2 linked regions of the Heyndrickxia acidicola genome follow. The main gene of each other region encodes a partner of the protein of the gene in region 2 in a complex. Links are inferred from orthologs where the notes say so. Each region holds a gene or a part of one and is shown on either strand. Other genes may lie near its edges.

Region 1 (3,194 bases), 880 kb from region 2 along the record:
TCCTGTCCGTGCGATTCTAGAATTAGCTGGTGTAGCAGATATTACCTCTAAATCTCTAGGTTCAAACACACCAATCAATATGATTCGTGCAACTATGGAAGGCATTAAGCAATTAAAACGTGCTGAAGATGTTGCTAAATTACGTAATAAATCAGTAGAAGAACTGTTAGGATAAGGAGGGACTTATAATGGCGAACAAATTAGCAATTACCCTCACTCGCAGCTTGATCGGTCGTCCTCAAGATCAGCGCGATACTGTTCAAGCTCTTGGTTTGCGAAAAGTAAATCAAACAGTTGAGCAAGCTGATAATGCAGCTATTCGCGGCATGATCAACAAGGTATCACATCTTGTAACAGTTAAAGAACAGTAATAAAATCTTACTTATATAAGGAGGTGCCGACAAAATGAATCTTCATGAATTAAAACCTGCTCAAGGTTCACGTAAAGAGCGTAATCGTTTAGGTCGTGGTATTGGATCTGGTAACGGTAAAACTGCCGGTAAAGGCCATAAAGGTCAAAAAGCCCGTTCTGGCGGTGGCGTTCGTCTTGGATTTGAAGGGGGACAAACTCCTTTATTCCGTCGTTTACCAAAACGCGGTTTCACGAACATTAATCGTAAAGATTATGCAATCGTAAATCTTGAAGCATTAAATCGTTTTGAAGATGGAACTGAAGTTACTCCAGCTCTTCTAATCGAAACAGGATTAGTAAGCAAAGAGAAGTCAGGAATAAAAATTCTTGGCAATGGTAAGCTTGAAACTAAGTTAACAGTTAAAGCTCATAAATTCTCCTCTGCTGCTAAAGAAGCGATCGAAGCTGCTGGCGGACAAACTGAGGTGATCTAATGTTTCGCACAATCTCCAATTTTATGCGCGTACGTGATATAAGAAATAAAATTTTTTTCACGCTATTAATGTTAATTGTATTCCGGATTGGCGCACATATTCCCGTTCCGGGTGTTGATGCAAGTGTATTGATGTCTACGAGTCAATCATCTGGGTTGCTCGGACTTCTCAATACATTTGGCGGTGGTGCTATGAGCAGATTCTCTATCTTTGCAATGGGGATCATGCCATACATCACTGCATCTATCATTGTTCAACTCTTGCAAATGGATGTCATTCCTAAATTTACAGAGTGGTCTAAACAAGGTGAAGTAGGCAGACGCAAGCTGGCACAGTTTACGCGCTATTTCACTGTTATCCTTGGCTTTATCGAAGCTCTTGGTATGTCTTACGGCTTTAATAACCTGTCGGGCGGACAACTAGTTATAAATCCTGGAATTGGCACTTATATTACAATTGCTTTGGTTTTAACTGCCGGAACTGCATTTTTAATGTGGCTTGGTGAACAGATCACGGCAAAAGGAGTAGGCAATGGTATTTCAATCATTATCATGGCTGGAATAATTGCTGCAATCCCTAATGCAATTACTCAAATTTATCAGCAGCAGCTTCAAAATGCAGGACAGCAGCTTTTCATTAAGCTTATCATTCTCTTGCTTATTTTAGTTGTTGTGATAGCGATCACTGTTGGAGTTATTTTTGTGCAGCAGGCGTTGCGGAAAATACCGATCCAATATGCACAGCGTCAAGCTGGACGCAGCCCTGTTGGAGGCCAAACGACACATTTACCGCTTAAAGTGAATGCTGCAGGAGTTATCCCAGTAATCTTTGCGGTATCGTTTGTTTTTGCGCCGCAAACCATTGCTTCGTTCTTTGGTTCCAACAACGTAACATCCACCATCCAATGGATCTTCGATTATACGAAGCCTCTTGGTGCCGCAATCTATATTGCCTTGATCATCGCATTTAGTTATTTTTATGCATTTGTTCAAGTCAATCCAGAGCAGGTTGCAGAGAACCTTAAAAAGCAAGGCGGATATATTCCGGGCATTCGTCCGGGAAAAAACACACATGAATATCTTAATCGCGTTCTATACCGATTAACATTCGTGGGTTCAATCTTCCTTGCAGTTATTGCTATACTTCCAGTTCTATTCACTCAGCTTGCAGGCCTGCCGACGTCTGCCAGAATTGGCGGAACAAGCTTGCTTGTAGTAATAGGAGTAGCGCTTGAAGTAATGAAGCAATTGGAATCTCAACTGGTTAAGCGCCACTATAAAGGCTTTATTAAATAAATAATATGTTGGGTTTTGGGTATAGCTGATATACCCAAAATCTTTAACAGAGTTTAGGGGGATTACGAGTGAATTTAGTATTGATGGGCCTTCCAGGAGCTGGAAAAGGTACTCAAGCCGAAAGAATCGTAGAAAAATATAAAATCCCTCATATCTCAACTGGCGATATGTTCCGTGCTGCCATGAAAGACGAAACAGAGCTTGGTCTAAAGGCTAAATCGTTTATGGATAAAGGCGAACTTGTACCTGATGAAGTGACAATCGGTATTGTCCAGGAACGCTTAAGCAAAGAGGACTGTCAGAAAGGCTTCTTGCTTGATGGTTTCCCAAGAACTGTTGCACAGGCTGAAGCACTTGAAGACATTTTACACGGATTAAATAAAAAGATTGATTACTGCATTAATATTCAGGTTGATCTTGATAGCTTAATGGAACGTTTAACCGGCCGACGCATATGTAAAAGCTGCGGTGCGACGTATCATCTTGTATTTAATCCTCCTAGTAAGCCAGGCGTTTGTGATCGTTGCGGCGGAGAGCTATATCAACGCGCAGATGATAATGCAGAAACGGTTCAAAATCGTTTGAATGTCAATATTAAACAAACGAAACCTCTTCTTGATTTCTATAATGCGAAAGGCTACTTGCGCAATATAGATGGAGAACAGGCCATTAATAAGGTATTTGCTGATATTGACCATTTGCTTGGGATCTTGCATGCATGATTCAATGTAAGTCTCCTCAAGAAATTGAGATTATGAGAACAGCAGGTAAGATTGTTGCTTTGACTCATAAAAAATTGAAACAACAAACCGCTCCGGGAATTACAACCAGAGAATTGGATGTAATTGCTGAAAAATATATACTTGATCATGATGCATTTCCTTCTTTTAAAGGTTATAATGGATTTCGTGACACGATTTGCATATCAGTAAATGATGAGTTGGTTCATGGAATTCCGGGCGACCGTGTGTTAGCAGAAGGAGACATCGTTACAATAGATATTGGTGCGAAATATCTTGGATACCATAGTGATTCTGCTTGGACATATCCTGT
Region 2 (3,342 bases):
TGCTGGTCATTCCAAAAATTCGGCTCCAGCATGACTTCATCAAGCTCGGCAATTCGGGTTTCTTTGTTTTCTAAGTCAAAGAGACCCCCTAAAGTCCGCTAATTTCTTAGCTGTTTTTTCTAACTCTGACCGTATTTCAAATAATTCCATTTTCCGTCACCTCATCCAAACAAATAGGACGGGGGCAGGCGCAAGGCTCTGTCCCCCATCCGGTTTTCTTTTCATTTTAGTCAACTCTTGCTTATTATATGTTCTTACCGTGGCAATTCTTATACTTTTTGCCGCTTCCGCATGGACATGGAGCATTGCGCCCTGCAGAGTCTTTCTTTTTGGCAGGCTTTTTCTTAACGGTTTCACCATCTGCCTTAGGATTGACAGCCTGGCCTTTCGCCACTTCTTCCCGTTCAAGATTATTGTGGATTTCCGCTTTCATAATATATTTAGCAGTATCCTCTTCAATGGATGCAATCATATTTTCAAACATAGCAAAACCTTCGCTTTGATACTCGCGTAGTGGATCAATCTGGCCGTAAGCGCGCAGATGGATTCCTTCACGCAGGTGGTCCATCGTATCAATATGGTCAATCCATTTAGTATCCACAGCACGAAGCAAAATTACTTTTTCAAACTCACGCATTTGCTCTTCGCCAAGGGACTCTTCTTTTTCATTATAGTCTTCTTTTACCTTGGCTAAAATGAGTTCAACCATTTCCTCCGGTTCCTTGCCGCGCAGGTCTTCCACCGTTACGTCGCCTTCATGTAAAAGAGTGGCATGAACATAATCCACGATTCCCTGAAGGTTCCAATTCTCTTCGTCCTCGTGCTGCGGTGTATGGACAGCGACCGCATTTTCCACTACGTGCTGGATCATCGCTTCCACGATTTCACGAAGGTTTTCAGAAGCAAGTACTTCATTACGCTGTTTGTAAATAATTTCGCGCTGCTGGCGAAGGACGTCATCGTATTGAAGGAGCTGTTTACGTGAATCAAAGTTATTGCCCTCTACACGTTTTTGCGCTGATTCCACTGCACGTGACACCATTTTAGACTGGATTGGCTGTGAATCGTCCATTCCAAGGCGTGTCATCATGGCTTTCATATTGTCAGAGCCGAACCTTCTCATCAATTCATCTTCCATGGAAAGGTAGAATTGAGTGACACCAGGATCTCCCTGACGGCCGGAACGTCCACGGAGCTGATTATCGATACGTCTTGATTCATGGCGTTCTGTTCCGACAACCGCAAGACCGCCGAGTTCCTTCACACCTTCACCAAGCTTGATGTCCGTACCGCGTCCTGCCATGTTCGTTGCAATGGTGACAGCACCCTGCTGCCCTGCTCCAAGGATTATTTCAGCTTCACGTTCATGGTTTTTTGCATTCAAGACATTGTGGGGAACACCACTTTTTTTCAAAAGCTGTGAAATCAACTCAGATGTTTCGATTGCAACGGTACCTACAAGAACAGGCTGCCCTTTTTCATGGCGTTCCTTAATATCCTCGACAACAGCGTTGAATTTACCTGCCATAGAGGCATAAATCAAGTCAGCACGGTCGTCCCTGACAATCGGTCTGTTCGTTGGAATGACGACAACTCTCATATTATAGATGTTGCGGAATTCCTCTTCTTCCGTTTTAGCGGTACCCGTCATCCCGGCAAGCTTTTCATACATACGGAAATAGTTCTGGAATGTAATGGTCGCCATCGTCATGCTTTCGTTTTGAATTTCCACGCCTTCTTTGGCTTCGATCGCCTGGTGAAGGCCGTCACTGAAACGGCGCCCTGCCATAAGGCGTCCTGTAAACTGGTCAACGATGACAATTTCGTCTTCCTGAACCACATAGTCGACATCCAAATGCATGCTGACATTGGCTCTTAACGCCTGGTTAATATGATGGTTCAGCGTAACATGTGAGATATCAAAAAGATTTTCAATGCCAAAAGCACGCTCGGCTTTGTTAATTCCATCCTCTGTCAGCTGGACGCTTTTTGTTTTTTCATCGTACGTAAAATCTTCGTCTTTATTCAGCGTACGGACAAATGCATTGGCTTGAATATAAAGGGCTGCAGATTTCTGTGCTTGTCCCGAAATGATCAGCGGCGTACGGGCTTCATCGATCAGGATGGAGTCGACCTCGTCAATCACCGCGTAGTAAAGCGGGCGCTGCACCTTTTGCTCTTCATAAAGGACCATATTATCACGCAGATAATCAAAGCCCAATTCATTGTTTGTGCTGTACGTAATATCAGCAGCATAGGCTTCCTGCTTTTCTTCGCCTGACATGCTGTTCAGGTTTAATCCGACAGTCAGTCCAAGAAATTCGTAAAGCTGTCCCATTTCTTCCGCGTCACGGCTGGCAAGGTATTCATTGACTGTAACCACATGAACGCCTTTTCCGGAAAGAGCATTCAAATAAACCGGCATGGTGGAAGTCAATGTTTTACCTTCCCCGGTTTTCATTTCAGAAATATTTCCTTCATGCAGGGAAATACCGCCCATCAGCTGTACATGGTAAGGATAAAGCCCAAGTACACGGCGCGCTCCTTCACGAACAACGGCAAAAGCCTCAACAAGAAGGTCATCCAGCGATTCGCCATTTTGATAGCGCTGTTTGAACTCCTCTGTTTTTTCGCGAAGCTGGTCATCCGATAGTTTTTCCATATCTGAAGCAAGCTCTTCTATTTGGTTCGCCAGCTTATCAAGGCGTTTCAATTCACGTTTATTCGCGTCAAACACTTTTTCTAAAAAAGCTACCATCTATAACGCTCCTTTTTTCATCGATAAATATGATTGGCTTCTATAGAAACCTCTTCCATTCATATTAAAAAGAAAAGCCTCTTTGTCAGGCCTCCATTTCATTCGGTAGATAGGGAGGATTCCCTCTCGCAAAAATATTAAAAATTCACCTTTCTTAATATTACCATTGAAAGCCATGTGTGACAACCAAACAAGTACAGGCAAGGAATGGGAAAAGCTAAAAGCGGAAGAAGCCTGGTTATCGGCGATAAGCATTAGACGAGTCGCCAGAGAGGTTTGTTTTTTAACCTCACTGGCGACTTGGCTTATGACTCGAGCCGATGGCTTCTGGAGCTGGATAAGGAAAGGCGGAATGCGAGGTTTTGCGACGTACAGACTGGACAGCTTCGACTGAGATAAAGGAAACACGAAAAGCGATAGCTTTTCGATGTTGACTTATCGCAGGGAGGAGTTGGGAAGTCTGCTAGTCGCAGGAGCCTGGAGCTGGACAATGCTAAAAGCAGAAGAAGCTTAGGTTTAGGCGATAAGCATTAGACGAGTCGCCAGGGAGGTTTGCTTTTTAACCTCACTGGCGACTTGGCTTA

What was found. Proteins that work in one complex are often made in the same cells at the same time.
Region 1: the proteins of secA (region 2) and secY are in contact, whole or in part, in a crystal structure (PDB 3DIN), measured with the Thermotoga maritima proteins. The link is inferred for Heyndrickxia acidicola from one-to-one orthologs. Residues at the interface, in WP_004082002.1 of Thermotoga maritima: Glu261, Ala262, Arg263, Lys300, Ala301, Arg302, Thr303, Ile304, Ile305, Leu323, Tyr324, Asp325, Pro326, Val329, Ser330, Tyr333, Ile336, Lys340, Phe345, Val349, Glu363, Phe364, Tyr374, Ser375, Gly376, Gly377, Glu393, Ile395, Thr482, Ser483; in WP_004081795.1 of Thermotoga maritima: Glu108, Gly109, Glu110, Glu111, Ala236, Glu237, Arg238, Arg239, Ile240, Thr241, Ile242, Gln243, Tyr244, Ala245, Arg246, Arg247, Val248, Thr249, Gly250, Arg251, Arg252, Val253, Tyr254, Gly256, Ala257, Ser258, Thr259, Tyr260, Leu261, Pro262.

Annotation. Positions count from the first base shown.
Region 1 is NZ_KV440953.1:3,532,656-3,535,849, forward strand. What follows is about bases 1-2,993. They hold secY (preprotein translocase subunit SecY), read left to right. Parts: upstream 1-845; coding sequence 846-2,141; downstream 2,142-2,993. Other genes in these bases: rpsE (30S ribosomal protein S5), read left to right, coding at 1-175; rpmD (50S ribosomal protein L30), read left to right, coding at 189-371; rplO (50S ribosomal protein L15), read left to right, coding at 406-846; A5N88_RS16520 (adenylate kinase), read left to right, coding at 2,210-2,863; map (type I methionyl aminopeptidase), read left to right, coding at 2,860-2,993. Outside these bases: more of map, read left to right, coding at 2,994-3,194. UniProt on the Escherichia coli protein: The central subunit of the protein translocation channel SecYEG. Consists of two halves formed by TMs 1-5 and 6-10.
Region 2 is NZ_KV440953.1:4,411,074-4,414,415, reverse strand. Bases 2-3,131 are described here. They hold secA (preprotein translocase subunit SecA), read right to left. Parts: upstream 2,759-3,131; coding sequence 245-2,758; downstream 2-244. UniProt on the Escherichia coli protein: Required for protein export, interacts with the SecYEG preprotein conducting channel.